One region of the Citrobacter sp. VF227 genome, then DNA from elsewhere that is predicted to be linked to it. Evidence: predicted binding sites of a transcription regulator. Region 1 holds the regulator's gene; each other region holds the start of a gene.
The links. Region 1 encodes PhoB, which activates phosphate uptake and scavenging genes when phosphate is short. Its sites were predicted from a motif close to CTGTCATAAAACTGNCNNAT; they were not measured.
Positions count from the first base shown of each region.

Region 2: acuI (acrylyl-CoA reductase (NADPH)) is a predicted target of PhoB. The motif match lies at 1,382-1,401, and genes of this name have one in related genera.
Region 3: uvrB (excinuclease ABC subunit UvrB) is a predicted target of PhoB. The motif match lies at 1,904-1,923, and genes of this name have one in related genera.

Region 1 covers NZ_JBRFVF010000002.1:845,360-850,805, forward strand. The annotation lists gene brnQ (branched-chain amino acid transporter carrier protein BrnQ) at 1-561, opposite strand, end outside; gene phoR (phosphate regulon sensor histidine kinase PhoR) at 967-2,262, opposite strand; gene phoB (phosphate response regulator transcription factor PhoB) at 2,313-3,002, opposite strand; gene sbcD (exonuclease subunit SbcD) at 3,197-4,399, shown strand; gene sbcC (exonuclease subunit SbcC) at 4,396-5,446, shown strand, end outside.
Region 2 covers NZ_JBRFVF010000006.1:230,318-235,763, forward strand. The annotation lists gene csrD (RNase E specificity factor CsrD) at 1-1,370, opposite strand, end outside; gene acuI (acrylyl-CoA reductase (NADPH)) at 1,596-2,570, shown strand; gene msrP (protein-methionine-sulfoxide reductase catalytic subunit MsrP) at 2,690-3,694, shown strand; gene msrQ (protein-methionine-sulfoxide reductase heme-binding subunit MsrQ) at 3,695-4,294, shown strand; gene accB (acetyl-CoA carboxylase biotin carboxyl carrier protein) at 4,687-5,157, shown strand; gene accC (acetyl-CoA carboxylase biotin carboxylase subunit) at 5,168-5,446, shown strand, end outside.
Region 3 covers NZ_JBRFVF010000002.1:349,341-354,786, forward strand. The annotation lists gene uvrB (excinuclease ABC subunit UvrB) at 1-1,653, opposite strand, end outside; gene ACU8YC_RS09095 (ABC transporter ATP-binding protein) at 2,423-3,145, shown strand; gene bioD (dethiobiotin synthase) at 3,111-3,809, opposite strand; gene bioC (malonyl-ACP O-methyltransferase BioC) at 3,802-4,557, opposite strand; gene bioF (8-amino-7-oxononanoate synthase) at 4,544-5,446, opposite strand, start outside.

The DNA of each region.
Region 1 (5,446 bases):
AGAAAACGCCGCAGTTTGATAGGCTTCCATCGCATTGCTGATCGGACCTGCTGGCCAGACGATTGCGGCGACAGACAGAACCACCAGCGCCAGAATTTTCAGCGGAGCCAGGAAATTACCCACCGTATCCAGCAGTTTGCCGGGATACAGCGAAACCAGAATCACAATCGCGAAGTAGACCACGCTGTAGATAAGCAGTGGCAGTGCGGAGTCACCGGTCAGCGGTGCAATCCCGACTTCGAAAGAGACCGTCGCGGTACGCGGGGTAGCAAATAACGGCCCAACAGCCAGATAGCAAACGGTCGCCAGCAGCAGTCCAGCGACTTTACCAATAGGCGTGCTCAGTCGGTCCACACCGCCACCGACTTTCGCCAGTGCGACAACGGTAAGCACCGGCAGACCCACGGCGGTAATCAAAAAGCCAAAAGCCGCAGTCCAGACGTGTTCACCTGCCTGCAAACCAACCATTGGGGGGAAGATAATGTTACCTGCACCAACGAACAGTGCAAATGTCATAAATCCCAAAGCGATAATATCGCGCGATTTTAACTGATGGGTCATAAAGTCTTACTGCCTGTGGATGTGGTGTTGAAAATAGTAAATTTTTGCCTTTCCCTGGGGGACAATACAGCGGCATTTTTGCTCAATTCCAGCGGGAAACACTCCCGACCTGGCGCGGCGAAGAATAGTTTTTCGATTTACCGCGTAAATGCAGTCGGTATGACAGCACCTGGGGCGCAATTTAAACGCTTATAACGTTTTAAAGCAAGGTGGGATCCAAAAACCAGAACAATATAGCGATATGAAAAATAGGGTTAGCACAAAACACCATTTCATGGAAAAAGGTATGGGTAATAGTTCGAACAAAAAACAACCAAACGTCGTAAAATTCAGGATACTTATATTGACCATATAGAAAAAGCCAGCTTACGCTGGCTTTTGGAAAGATTATCTTACGAATACGCCTTAACCGTTATTTTTGGCAATTAAACGTTCCGGGATCACGAAACTAAATCGCGTCCCTTTGCCGGGTTCGCTGTCGATATTCAAACGGCTGTCGTGATGATGCAAGGCATGCTTCACGATGGCCAGCCCGAGTCCGCTCCCGCCCGTTTGCCGCGATCGCGCCTTGTCTACGCGATAAAAACGCTCGGTCAGGCGTGGAATATGCTCGGCGGCAATGCCTGGACCGTTGTCTTCCACACAAAATTCCGCCCCCGAAGGCACATGCTGCCAGCGTACGGTAATGTGCGTTCCCGCAGGCGTATGGTTCACCGCGTTATAGACGAGATTCGAGATAGCGCTACGCAACTGCTCCTCGTTACCCCGCACATTCAGGCTGTTATCAACATCAAAAGTAAACGTATGTTTGTGCTGGCTCAGCGTTTGCGCTTCGTGCTCAACCACGCGCAGCATCATGGGCACATCGACCTTCTCATTCAATTGCAGCGCTGGCGCAGCCTCAATTTTTGACAGCGTTAGCAGTTGCTTCACTAACCCTTCCATCCGGTACGTTTGTTCACGCATGGTATGCAGCGCTTTTTCGCGCGTTGTCCCTTCTAACGGATGCTCCTGCATCATTTCCAGATAGCCTTGCAGCACCGTCAGCGGGGTACGCAGTTCATGGCTGGCATTGGCGAAAAAGTTACGTCGTGAACCTTCCAGTTGATGCATCTGGGTAACGTCGCGCGCCACCATCAGCAATTGCTTATCGGTATAGGGCATTACGCGAATTTCCAGATGCCGTCCGGTATTGAGCACCAGATTGATGGGCCGGCTAAAATCGCGCGTTTTTAAATATTGTGTGAATTCCGGGTAGCGCAGCAGGTTAAGAATATTTTGCCCGCTATCGTCCGGCCAGCGCAGTCCAAGAACCTGCTGAGCCAGTCCGTTACACCAGAAAATACCGCCTTCTTCGGTGGTTAGCACCACTGCGTCGGGTAGCGATTCCGCCCCGCTGCGAAAGCGCTTAATCAGATTACCCAGTTCACGACGGCGCTTTTTGTTGCGCAACTGCATTTGATGCAGTCCATGCAGCAGCGGTTCCCAACTGCCGCGCCCCGGCGGGGGCGTCATACTTCTGTCGACCCATAGCCACCAGGACAAACGTAATAAATTCCAGAAATGCCAGATAAGCAGGCCCGTTACCGACGCCAGTAAAAACCAGGGCAGGTAACCAAAAAAAGCACTAAGGATAAATGCCGGTATGCAGCACAGGATCAGCTCCAGTACCAACCTTTTCCATGACAATCGTTCTAGCAAACGCCTTACTCCCTAAACGGCCTAATCCTTCAGGCCCTGATTCTTGTCAGTCAGAAGCGGGTCGAAAAACGATATCCCGTTCCGCGAACCGTCTGCACCATACGATCGTGTCCGCTGTGCTCCAGCGCCTTACGTAAGCGGCGGATATGCACATCGACAGTCCGGTCTTCCACGTATACATTGGTTCCCCAGACATGATTGAGGAGTTGCTCGCGGCTGTAGACACGCTCTGGGTGAGTCATAAAGAAGTGCAACAGCTTGAATTCGGTCGGCCCCATATCCAGCGGATCATCACCAGTCATCACGCGATGCGAGGTGGGATCAAGGCTTAGCCCCTGCATCTCAATAACCTCTTCCACTGCCATCGGCGAAATACGACGCAAAACAGCTTTAATACGCGCCACCAGCTCCTTAGGAGAAAACGGTTTGGTAATATAGTCATCCGCGCCGGTTTCCAGACCACGAACGCGGTCTTCCTCTTCTCCCCTCGCCGTCAGCATCATCACCGGGATGTCCCGCGTCATCGCTTCACGCTTGAGATGTTTAATAAACTGTAGACCCGAGCCACCGGGAAGCATCCAGTCAAGCAGGACGAGGTCCGGCCAGGGTTCATTGAGTTGGTTCACAGCACTGTCATAGTCTTCGGCTTCTACGGGTTGAAAACCGTTTTGCTCGAGCACGAAGCAGACCATTTCACGAATTGGAGCTTCATCTTCTACGACCAGAATACGTCTCGCCATGATTTGCCCTGTTATTAGTTGCTTGTCATCATCAGTATCAATACGGCGTCATTATGCGTCAGATTTATGACAGATTTATGAAAAGATCATCCAGGTTTAACGCAGGCCATTGAATTATGACAGCCCGGAGACAAGATATTCTCTCCCATGCAGGGTTATAATCCCCGCCATTGTTTTATCGTCATGGAACTCTTATGCGCATCCTTCACACGTCTGACTGGCATCTGGGCCAAAATTTCTACAGCAAGAGCCGCGCCGCTGAACATCAGGCCTTTCTCGACTGGCTGCTGGAAACGGCACAATCCCATCAGGTGGATGCCATTATTGTGGCAGGCGATATTTTTGATACCGGCTCACCGCCAAGCTATGCCCGTGAGCTGTATAACCGTTTTGTCGTTAATCTGCAGCAAACCGGCTGTCATCTGGTGGTACTGGCAGGCAACCACGACTCCGTCGCCACACTCAATGAGTCCCGCGATATTCTGGCGTTTCTCAACACCACAGTCGTTGCCAGCGCCGGTCATGCGCCGCAGGTTCTACTGCAACGTGACGGCACGCCGGGGGCGATCCTGTGCCCGGTTCCTTTCTTACGTCCGCGCGACATCATAACCAGCCAGGCGGGGCTGACCGGACAAGAGAAACAGCAGCATTTGCTGTCAGCCATCACCGACTATTACCAGCAGCAGTATCAGGACGCCTGCACGCTACGTGGTGACCAGAATCTGCCCATCATTGCGACCGGGCATTTGACCACTGTCGGCGCCAGTAAAAGTGACGCCGTCCGTGAGATTTATATCGGTACGCTGGACGCCTTCCCGGCGCAAAACTTCCCTCCGGCGGACTACATCGCGCTGGGCCATATTCACCGGGCGCAGGTTATTGGTGGCACAGAGCATATTCGCTACTGCGGCTCGCCGATCGCTCTCAGTTTTGACGAGTGCGGCAAAAACAAATGCGTGCATCTGGTGAGCTTTGAAGCAGGGAAACTCAACGCCGTCGAAAATATCACCGTACCGGTCACCCAGCCGCTTGCAGTACTGAAAGGCGATCTCGCCGCCATTACCGCCCAGCTTGAGCAGTGGCGCAACGTACAGCAAGAGCCGCCGGTGTGGCTGGATATTGAAATTACCACCGATGACTATCTGCATGATATGCAGCGTAAAATCCAGGCCTTGACCGAAGATTTACCGGTAGAGGTGTTATTGGTGCGCCGCAGTCGGGAACAGCGCGAACGTATTATGGCCAATGAACGTCGTGAAACATTAAGCGAGCTGAGCGTGGCGGAGGTTTTTGACCGCCGCCTGGCGCTGGAAGAACTCGAAGAACCGCAGCGCGAGCGGCTTAATCAGCTGTTTAGCGCAACCGTACAGACGCTTGCCGGGGAGGCTGAAGCATGAAAATTCTCAGCCTGCGCCTGAAAAACCTCAACTCCCTGAAGGGAGAATGGAAAGTCGATTTCACGGCAGAACCTTTTGCCAGCAACGGGCTGTTCGCCATCACCGGGCCCACAGGCGCGGGGAAAACCACCCTGCTGGACGCAATTTGCCTTGCGCTGTACCACGAAACGCCGCGCCTGAATACTGTGTCACAGTCGCAAAACGACCTGATGACCCGCGACACAGCGGAGTGTCTGGCCGAGGTGGAATTTGAGGTGCGGGGCGAAGCCTACCGCGCATTCTGGAGCCAGAACCGGGCGCGTAATCAGCCAGAGGGCAATCTGCAGGTTCCGCGCGTAGAGCTGGCCCGCTGCGCCGACGGAAAAATCCTCGCCGATAAAGTCAAAGACAAACTGGAGATGACCGCCGAGCTTACCGGGCTGGATTACGGCCGTTTTACCCGCTCGATGCTGCTGTCACAGGGGCAGTTTGCCGCATTTCTCAATGCCAAACCGAAAGAGCGCGCCGAACTGCTGGAAGAGCTGACCGGCACCGAGATCTACGGACAGATTTCGGCGATGGTATTTGAAAAGCACAAATCAGCGCGCACGGAGCTGGAAAAACTGCAGGCCCAGGCCAGCGGCGTGGCGCTGTTAGCGCCAGAGCAGGTACAGTCCCTGACGGAAAGTTTGCAGGCACTTACTGACGAAGAAAAACAATACCTTACCAGCCAGCAAGCCCAGCAACAGCACCTCAACTGGCTCATTCGGCAAAATGAGCTACAGGCGGATTTAAACCGTCACCAGCAGGCATTACAGGCAGTGCTTCAGGCGCAAGAAGATGCGCAGCCGCAGCTGGCGGTACTGAGCCTGGCACTGCCAGCCAGAGCGTTACGTCCGCACTGGGAGCGAATCCAGGAGCAAACGGCTACTATTGACCGCACAAGACAGAAGATTCAGGAAGTAAATGCTCGCTTACAAAGCAGCTTAGCGCTGCGCGGTCGTATTCGTCAGCAGGCGCAAACGCAGTCAGCCGCCATGCTCGCCGGACAACAAACGCTAACCGACT
Region 2 (5,446 bases), on a different contig from region 1:
GCCAGGCCAAACTGCAGCACCATCGGCATATATTCCGCCGAAATAACCTCTTCGCTGCCATCAAAAATACGGCACATCAGCTCCCGATGATGTACTCGTCCTTCACGCGTTACCGCAGGCTTTTGATAAATTCTCGGCCCGCCCCGACTGAGCATCTGTTCGATTAGCGTTCGCCAGCGTACGTTGCCCCGACCTTTTTCCGGCAGTGAATCATCATAGACCGACCAGCTGTTCCCACCCTGTAATACCGAATTCCGCGTGGCGGCTTCGGCATGATCCATCACTTGTTCTGTCGACTGCCCGCTGCGACAAACACAAATGCCGATATGAATCATATCGGCACGATCGATCATTTTATTAGCCGGAAGCGCGTCCACCGCTTTTAATAATTGCCCCGCGATGCTTTCCGCCTCTTTCAACGTGCGGTGCGGCAGCAGGATGGCAAAATCGCTACGGTGGTAGCGCGCCAGCAACGCGCCTGGATAGCGCGTCATAAAAGTCGACAATAAATTGATGAGCATTGAAATTTGTTCTTCCGCGAGGGTAATTCCCCAGCTATCGCGCAGCAGCGTAAAGTCTGGAAGGCGCACCATCATCACGACGCCATGCGATCCCACTTTTTCCTGATCTTCAAGTAGCGTTGCCAGTTGGTTATCAAAGAACAAGCGGTTACTCAGCCCGGTTTTTGTATCCTGCGCCACATAGGAACGAATCAGCGTATCGAGGCGACTGCGTTGTTCGCGAGCATTTTGAATCTCGGCCAGGAGCATATCGAGCGCGCTACTGGTACGTGCTGGCCATTCATAGACCGTTCCCCGCACGTTCGGTCCACGTTCACCATTCAGAATGCGCGTTGAACGAATCTCCAGCAGCTCTTGCCCTGAAAGCTGACGCTGAAGCCAGCGCACCGACAAAAAGAGCATAAGTATAATGAAAGCAATCGCCAGCGTGAGCGGTGCGGTGGTCAGCAGCGAATGGAAATAGTTACCCATCGGATCCTGATAAACCAGACGCAGCGACATACCCGGGTTCTTGATCAACGGGACGGTGATATCGCGATAGAGATTATTTGTCCCCGCCGGGCGATAGCTGCTGGTGCGGGAGTGCTCATACACCACGTGCTCGCCCTGCATCAGTTGTATACGCACGATATCAACCGAAACCATCAGTTCATCGATTTGCGGGGTTAACGCAACGACATCGCGGGAGACAAGTTGAGTATCAATCGCCGTCGCCACCCCCTGAACACGGGTGGTGAACTTATATTGAACTGCGTTGTAGAAACTCAGCGAGCAGCCGATGAGAGTTACGAAAATCGTTAACCCAGTAAGCAGCGTGACAAAAGCTGAAAATTTCGTCGTTAATCGCATCCTTGTGTTAACTCCGACAGTTATGAAACAGGTATGAAAGTGATAAAGCGACGCGCAAATGCAAAGCTGAACGCAAAATCCGTCCATTTATACAAACAGTGTGGGCATACTACCAAATCAGGTATATCTGGCAATTTATTGCGCAGAATCGGCATCATGTTTTGATTAGCGAGTATAGTCTTCATAATTAATTTTCCAATCCACCAGACGAATTGAGGACAGGTTATGCAGGCTTTGATCTTAGAACAGCAGGACGGAAAAACCCTCGCATCCGTTCAACCCCTCGACGAAAATCAGCTACCGGAAGGCGATGTGACGGTGGATATCCACTGGTCAAGCCTGAACTACAAAGACGCCCTGGCTATCACTGGCAAGGGTAAAATCATTCGTAATTTTCCGATGATTCCTGGTATCGATTTCGCCGGTACCGTTCGCGCAAGCGAAGATCCCCGTTTTCATGCAGGTCAGGAAGTTTTGCTGACCGGCTGGGGCGTGGGTGAAAATCATTGGGGTGGACTGGCAGAACGCGCACGCGTGAAAGGCGACTGGCTGGTTGCGCTGCCAAAAGGGCTGGACGGACGTAAAGCCATGGTCATCGGTACCGCCGGTTTTACCGCCATGCTGTGCGTCATGGCGCTGGAAGATGCCGGCATCCGCCCGCAAGACGGTGAGATTGTTGTCACCGGCGCAAGTGGCGGCGTGGGCAGCACGGCCATTGCGTTACTGCATAAGCTGGGTTATCAGGTTGCGGCGGTTTCGGGTCGCGAAAGCACCCACGACTACCTGAAGAGCCTGGGCGCTAGCCGTATTCTTGGTCGCGATGAGTTTGCAGAATCACGCCCGCTGGAAAAACAACTGTGGGCTGGTGCAGTTGATACGGTTGGTGACAAAGTCCTGGCGAAAGTACTGGCACAGATGAACTACGGCGGCTGCGTTGCCGCCTGTGGCCTGGCAGGCGGTTTTACTCTGCCGACTACGGTGATGCCGTTCATTCTGCGTAACGTTCGTTTGCAAGGGGTAGACTCAGTGATGACTCCTCCGGAACGGCGTGCACAAGCCTGGGCGCGACTGGTGAAGGATTTGCCGGAATCGTTCTATGCTCAGGCCGCCACGGAAATTACGCTGGCAGATGCACCGAAGTTCGCCGATGCCATCATCAATAACCAGGTGCAAGGCCGTACGCTGGTGAAAGTGAAGTAATAGACCGTGGCGCAGAAATTTACACTTAATTAACCAAATTTCACGGCATATCTTCAGACTCCCTGCCATATTAACTACGCGTCCCCTGTCAGTTATGACGCGTAAGCCGGGAGTCTGTTATGAAGAAATTACGTCCATTTACAGAAGCCGACGTCACTGACGAGTCGGCTTTTTTTATGCAGCGCCGCCAGGTTCTGAAAGCATTAGGGATCAGCGCTGCCGCGTTGTCTTTGCCCCTCTCTGCGCAGGCCGATCTTCTTAGCTGGTTTAAGGGCAACGATCGCCCTCCAGCACCCGCAGGTAAGCCGCTTGATTACAGTAAGCCCGCCGTCTGGCAAAATTCGCTTCCTTTAACGCCTGCGGATAAGGTTTCTGGCTACAACAACTTCTACGAGTTCGGTCTCGATAAGGCGGATCCGGCAGCCAATGCAGGCAGCCTGAAAACCGATCCGTGGACGTTGCAAATCAGTGGCGAGGTGGCAAAACCACTCACCCTCGATCACGATGCACTAACCGCCCGTTTCCCGCTGGAAGAACGGATTTATCGGATGCGCTGCGTGGAAGCCTGGTCAATGGTCGTGCCGTGGATTGGGTTTCCGTTACATAAACTGCTGGCACAGGTTGAACCGACCAGCAACGCAAAGTATGTTGCGTTCGAAACGCGCTACGCGCCGGATGAAATGCCAGGACAAAAGGATCGCTTTATTGGCGGCGGGCTGAAGTATCCCTATGTTGAAGGGCTGCGTCTGGATGAAGCGATGCATCCACTCACACTGCTCACCGTAGGGGTTTATGGTAAGGCCCTTCCCCCACAAAATGGCGCGCCCATCCGCCTGATTGTGCCGTGGAAATACGGATTTAAAGGCATTAAGTCGATCGTGAGTATTAAACTCACCCGCGAACGTCCCCCGACCACCTGGAACCTGGCTGCCCCCAACGAATACGGGTTTTATGCCAACGTTAATCCGCATGTCGATCATCCCCGCTGGTCCCAGGCCACAGAGCGTTTTATTGGCGCAGGCGGTATTCTGGACGTTCAGCGCCAGCCCACGCTGCTGTTTAACGGTTACGCCGACGAAGTCGCTTCGCTGTATCGAGGACTTAATCTGCAGGAGAATTTTTAAGTGCGCCTGACTGCAAAGCACATTACCGGGCTGAAAGTTTGCCTGCATCTTGCAGGCTTTTTACCGTTTGTCTGGCTATTTTGGGCGGTAAACCACGGTGGACTGAGCGCCGACCCGGTCAAAGATATCCAGCACTTTACCGGTAGGACAGCTCTGAAATTCTTGTTGGCGACCTTGCTGGTCTCTCCACTCGCGCGCTACGCTAAACAGCCATTATTGATACGCACGCGTCGCCTGTTAGGGCTATGGTGTTTCGCCTGGGCGACATTGCATTTAACCAGCTATGCGCTCCTGGAGTTGGGTATTAATAATCTGACGTTGTTAGGGCGGGAGTTAATCACGCGACCTTACTTGATGCTGGGCATTGTCAGTTGGGTGATCTTATTCACCCTCACCTTAACGTCCACGCAGGCGGCACAGCGAAAGCTGGGGAAAAAATGGCAGTATCTGCACAACTTCGTCTATCTTGTGGCGATTCTGGCACCCATACATTATCTGTGGTCGGTAAAAATTATCTCCCCTCAACCGATTATTTATGCCGCACTCGCGGCGGTGCTGTTAGCCTGCCGCTACAAGAAGTTTCGCCAGTGGTGGCGGTAGTTTCACGATATGTGCAGTACGTTGCAAAATGCGGACGATCCGATTTTCTTTACATGTTAACGGTTGATTATCTTCCCTGATAAGACCAGTATTTAGCTGCCAATTGCTACGAAATAGTTATAATGTGCGACTTTGCTATCCCCGGTAGCGTTTTTACGGCGTGGAAAGGGTGACATTCGCATATTGAAGGTATATTTTGTCTTTTACCCGAAAATGGCAGAAGATAGCCGCACAATGACTAACAAGTCTGGCAATCTCATATAATGGCCGCAGCACCCAGTGCAACGCCTGAGATGCGTGGCATCTTGTCACTCACTGTTATAAAAATGCTATACAGACGGCGGTAAAACGCTTGTCACAATCTCACTAAACAAAGAGTACGGAACCCACTCATGGATATTCGTAAGATTAAAAAACTGATCGAGCTGGTTGAAGAATCAGGCATCTCCGAACTGGAAATTTCTGAAGGCGAAGAGTCTGTACGCATCAGCCGTGCAGCGCCAGCTGCAAGTTTTCCAATGATGCAACAAGCTTATGCTGCACCAGTGATGCAGCAGCCAGCTCTGTCTAACGCTGTCGCACAAACTGCCTCTCCAAGTATGGAAGCTCCGGCAGCAGCGGAAATCAGTGGTCACATCGTACGCTCCCCAATGGTTGGTACGTTCTACCGCACCCCGAGCCCGGATGCTAAAGCGTTCATCGAGATCGGCCAGAAAGTGAATGCGGGCGATACCCTGTGCATCGTTGAAGCCATGAAAATGATGAACCAGATCGAAGCCGACAAATCCGGCGTAGTTAAAGCGATTCTGGTAGAAAGCGGTCAACCGGTAGAATTTGACGAGCCGCTGGTCGTCATCGAATAACGAGGCGAACATGTTGGATAAAATTGTTATCGCCAACCGCGGCGAGATTGCCTTGCGTATTCTTCGTGCCTGTAAAGAACTGGGCATCAAGACTGTCGCGGTGCATTCAAGCGCGGATCGCGATTTAAAACACGTATTGCTGGCGGATGAGACGGTCTGTATTGGCCCGGCTGCGTCCGTAAAAAGCTATCTGAACATTCCGGCTATCATTAGCGCTGCTGAAATCACTGGCGCGGTGGCAATTCACCCGGGTTATGGCTTCCTCTCTGAGAACGCCAACTTTGCTGAG
Region 3 (5,446 bases), 500 kb from region 1:
AATAGCCTTACCGTTGATGTTACGCGCCGCACGACCAATGGTCTGGATCAGCGAACGTTCAGAACGCAGGAACCCTTCTTTGTCTGCGTCCAGAATCGCCACCAGCGAGACTTCAGGCATGTCCAGACCCTCACGTAACAGGTTGATACCCACCAGCACGTCAAACTCGCCCAGACGCAGGTCACGAATGATTTCCATGCGTTCCACGGTATCGATGTCAGAGTGCAGATAGCGCACCCGCTCACCGTGTTCTTCGAGATATTCGGTGAGGTCCTCCGCCATGCGTTTGGTGAGCGTAGTGACCAGCACACGTTCGTTAATCGCCGCACGGGTGCGGATCTCCGACAGCAGATCGTCAACCTGCGTCGCCACCGGACGCACTTCAATGACCGGATCCAACAGGCCGGTTGGTCGTACTACCTGATCGACCACTTCATCACCAGATTTCTCCAGCTCATAGTTACCCGGCGTCGCTGAAACGTAGATGGTTTGTGGAGCCAACGCCTCAAACTCTTCAAATTTGAGCGGACGGTTATCCAGCGCCGAGGGCAGACGGAATCCGTATTCGACCAGGGTCTCTTTACGCGCCCGGTCTCCGCGATACATGCCGCCAATTTGCGGGATTGTGACGTGGGATTCATCCACCACCAGAAGACCGTCGGCAGGCAGGTAATCAAACAGCGTCGGCGGCGGCTCACCGGGGCCACGCCCGGACAGATAGCGGGAGTAGTTTTCAATCCCCGAGCAGTAACCCAGCTCATTCATCATTTCCAAATCGAACTGTGTACGCTGGCTTAACCGCTGTTCTTCCAACAATTTGTTATTTGCCAACAGAATTTTACGCCGCTCTGCCAGCTCAACTTTGATTTCTTCCATCGCCTGCACGATACGTTCGCGCGGCGTCACGTAGTGCGTTTTAGGATAGATGGTGTAGCGCGAAATCGTGGATTCGACCTGCCCGGTGAGCGGGTCAAACAGCGATAAGCGTTCAACCTCTTCATCAAACAGTTCCACACGCAGCGCGATGTCGTCGGATTCAGCCGGGAAAATGTCGATCACTTCACCACGCACACGGAAGGTCCCGCGCTGAAATGCCTGATCGTTGCGGGTGTATTGCAGTTCCGCAAGGCGGCGCAGGATCGCGCGTTGATCGATAATCATCCCTACCGTCAGATGCAGCATCATCTTCAGGTACAGATCCGGATCGCCCAAACCATAGATAGCGGAAACGGAGGCCACGACGACGACATCCCGACGCTCCAGCAGCGCTTTGGTTGCCGACAGGCGCATCTGCTCAATATGTTCGTTGACCGAAGCATCTTTCTCGATGAAGGTGTCAGAACTGGGTACGTAGGCTTCCGGCTGATAATAGTCGTAGTAAGAGACGAAATACTCCACCGCGTTATCCGGGAAGAACTCTTTCATCTCACCGTACAGCTGAGCAGCAAGCGTCTTATTGGGGGCCAGCACCATGGTAGGACGCTGCAAGTCCGCAATCACGTTAGCGATGGTGAATGTTTTCCCAGACCCCGTCACCCCCAGTAGCGTCTGATGCGCCAGACCATCCTCCAGCCCTTCTTCCAGACGGCGAATTGCCTCAGGCTGATCGCCAGAGGGTTTAAAAGCGGAATTAAGTTTGAACGGTTTACTCATGAGCAGCTACCTGAAGCAATGGGCGGGCAGGTGTGTAATTTTACTCGCAGTGGTATATTTTGCCAGTAAAAAATACTGGATGAAAAAACAGTAACACGCCAGAATATTTCTGATACGCCATCTGAACGAGCGTGACTACAGGCTAAAATTTGGCCAGAGACAAGATAAAACACCAGTAAAAACGTGTTATCCCCAAAGCAATGACTTTTTTAACATTTGTCAAGCTACCCGATGAAAGTTTTGTGGCAACACATGACACTTCTGCGACAGCCATTGCTTTTATCTAACTTTCTGTAATTTAATGATTATTATCACAAGCCGTCTTTCGCATCAATTTAGTCGCAACCCGCGTCTTCTCTCGCTTACATTGTGTTTTCTAACTCTAATACACAAGGTTATCCACAGGAATAGTGGATAACTGCCTCCAGCCCGTATGGACTGTAGCCTGGCAAAAACACCCTGACTTTCTTTTCCGCAGGCATAAAAAAAAATTATCGCTATTTTTTGATATTTATCAGCTAACGAAGCAACCTGGAATGGCCGGGATCTTGCTCGCATTTTCATCATTTTCCTGCCTGCACCATCACGATACCGCCAGGCACTGGCAATGTGCACAAAACAGCCCTTCCCATCTGATGAACCGGACTTTTTTGCGTTTTTAGTATGCTATCACGCTGTTTCTACCACGAATCCCGCTTCTGGCAAGAGAATTGCAGGTTTCTTCCGACGACCTGTTAGTGGGGCCGATAACATCATGATGGAGAAATCTATGTTGAGTCTTCGCGCAGTGAATCACTATTACGGCAATCAACACTCATTGTGGGATGTGGATCTCGACCTGCTGCCCGGCAAATGTACTGGCGTGCTGGGGCTTCCGGGGATGGGAAAGACTACGCTTGCCAATTGCATTATCGGCAATTTACCGATTGAAAGCGGAACCATGTTCTGGCATCAGGCTGGCGCACCGCCGCGCGACCTGAGTCCGATTCCGACGGCAAATCGCATTGCGCTGGGTATTAACTACGTCTCACAAGAGAGACGGATTTTTTCACAACTAACGGTCGAGGAAAATCTGCATATTGCGCGTCAGGCGGTTGAAGAAAGCGAAACGATGAACAGCAGCGATATTTACCGCCTGTTTCCACAGCTTTTCGAACTGCGTCAGGTCAAAGGAGTGGCATTGTCGGAGGAAAATCAGCACCAGCTTGCGCTCGCCAGCGCGCTGGTCACACGCCCGCGCCTGCTGATCCTCGATGAACCCACGCGAGGAAGTGGTCAGGCTTATATCCACAGGCTGGGTAATCTGATTGTCAAGCTAAGCCAGGAACTTGGCATCGCCATTATGCTCGCGGAGCAGAGCCTGCCGTTTATTCGACGGGTCGCCGATTGCTATTGCTTGTTACACCGTGGGCGTAACGTAGCGCAGGGGCAAATAACACCGTTCGGCGACCCGCTAATTAACGACTGGGGGACAACGCAGACAAAGCGCTAAGATCGATATAATGCCCTGTTGATGCCTGCTCCGGCTTTTCTGCCAGCCAGGGAATTTCCCCCAGCAGCGGTGCCGCAAGCACACGCCTGAGCGTCGCCATATATTCTGCATGACGTTTTCCAGGCGGCGTCACATCATTGGCGACCCATCCGGCAAGGGTCAGTCCGGCCTGCTGCACCGCCTGAGCGGTCAGCATGGCGTGATTGATGCAACCAAGCTTAACGCCAACCACCAGAATCACCGGCAGTTGCTCCGCTTTTACCCAGTCAGAAAAACTCAGTGTTGGTGAAAGCGGCGTAAACCATCCGCCCGCGCCTTCTACCAGTACCCATTCAGCCTGCTCTTCCAGCGTGCGTAATCCCGCAGACATCACGGAGGCCTGAATGGGGCGCCCTTCGTCAGCACTGATGATATGCGGTGAAGTAGGTTCCGCGAAGGTATACGGATTGATGGCTGCATAATCCACGGCTACAACGCTATTGCGCTGTAGAGCCAGCGCATCGCTGTTGCGCAGTCCTTCAGCCGTTATTTCACTACCGGACGCCACGGGCTTATAGCCGACGGTTCGTAATCCCAACAACCCCGCCGCCTGGAGCAGCGCGCAGCTGGCAATAGTTTTACCCACTTCGGTGTCTGTCCCGGTGACAAAATACGTGCTAGTCACGTTGAATCACTCCCAAAAATAGATGATAGGTCAGCGGATATCTCCCCTGCTGCTGGGGCCAGGCTAACTGCACCTGGTGCAACTGTGAACGGGTAAGTAAGCGCTGGTCGCGGCCATCATGCAAATGCGTCGCGCCGATGCCTTTCAGCGAGCGCATGGCGCTTAGCGCGTCGTTAAACCACAGCGTGATGGCATGAGACTGGTAGTCAACATTCCAGCCATCCAGGGCGCTTTCCAGCTGTTCCACGGGCAAAAAACGGTTGGCATGCTCCCGGTCATCAACCGCTCGCCACGCCTGACGCAGTTCTGGCATCGAGCCGTGTGCCAGGGTACTAAACGCCACTATCCCGCCCGGGCGTACCACCCGGTACAACTCGCTTAACGCGCCGCGTAAATCGCTACACCACTGCACGGCCAGATTGCTCCAGGCCAGGTCAAAAGTGGCGCTCGCCTGCGGTAGAGCTTCGATATCCGCCAATAAATAGTGATGAGCAACATCGTGACGCTGTGCTTCTGCCAACATTTGCGCCGACAGATCCAGGGCGCTGACTTTGCTCCCCTGCTGCCGCCAGTAACGACTCATACGCCCCGGGCCACAGCCCGCATCCAGCACGTGGTCGAACTGACGACCATCCAGTCGTGCCAGTAACGCATCGGCGCTCTGGCGCTGGAGTTCAGCGTGTTGTTCGTAGAGGGAAGCCGCGCGACCAAACGCGGCGGCAATGGCTTGCTTATCAACCTGCGCCATGCAGCACCTCCAGCAAGCGGTCGATGTCCTGGGGCTCATGCGCCTGGGTCAGCGTGAGACGAAGTCTGGCGGTGCCGACCGGCACGGTGGGTGGACGGATTGCCGTCACCCAGCATCCCTGTTGCCGTAATACCTGCGCCAGTTGCAAGGCTTTATGGTTGTCGCCAACGATCAGCGGCTGAATAGCGCTGTCTGAATGCGCCAGCACTAAATCAGGGGTCGTCATGCCGGCGCGAAAACGCCGGATAAGCATTGTCAGTTTTGCTCTGCGCTCGTCACCTTCACGGCTGCGGATCACTGTCAGCGCAGCGCGTAAAGCCTGAGCCTGCGCCGGAGGCATACTGGTGCTGTAAATCAGATGACGGGCAAACTGCAGCAGATAATCGGCCACGCTGTCTGAACACAGGATTGCCGCGCCGCTGACGCCAAATCCCTTCCCGAAGGTCACCACTAACAGCTCAGGTTTCACCTGTTGATGGAAGCATGAACCGCGCCCTTCCTCACCGGTAACGCCTATACCGTGGGCATCATCCACCAGCAGCCATGCGCTTTGCCGCTCAGCCGCCGCGTGGATTTCAGCCAGTGGCGCGCTGTCGCCATCCATGCTGAACACGCCTTCGGTCACCACCAACTGCTGCCCCGGACAGGAGGCAGCCAGCAGACGTTCCAGATGCTGTGCATCGTTGTGGGTAAAGCGACGTAGCACGGCGGGGCTAAGGCTCGCAGCCTCCAGTAGCGAGGCATGGCTGAGTCGGTCGGCGACAATCCGATCCTCTTTGCCCATCAGCGCGGTAATGACCGCTTGATTAGCCGCAAAACCGGAGATGAACAACAGCGCCCGCGAATAGCCCAGCCAGTGGGCCAGTTCTTCTTCCAGCGCCTGATGCGC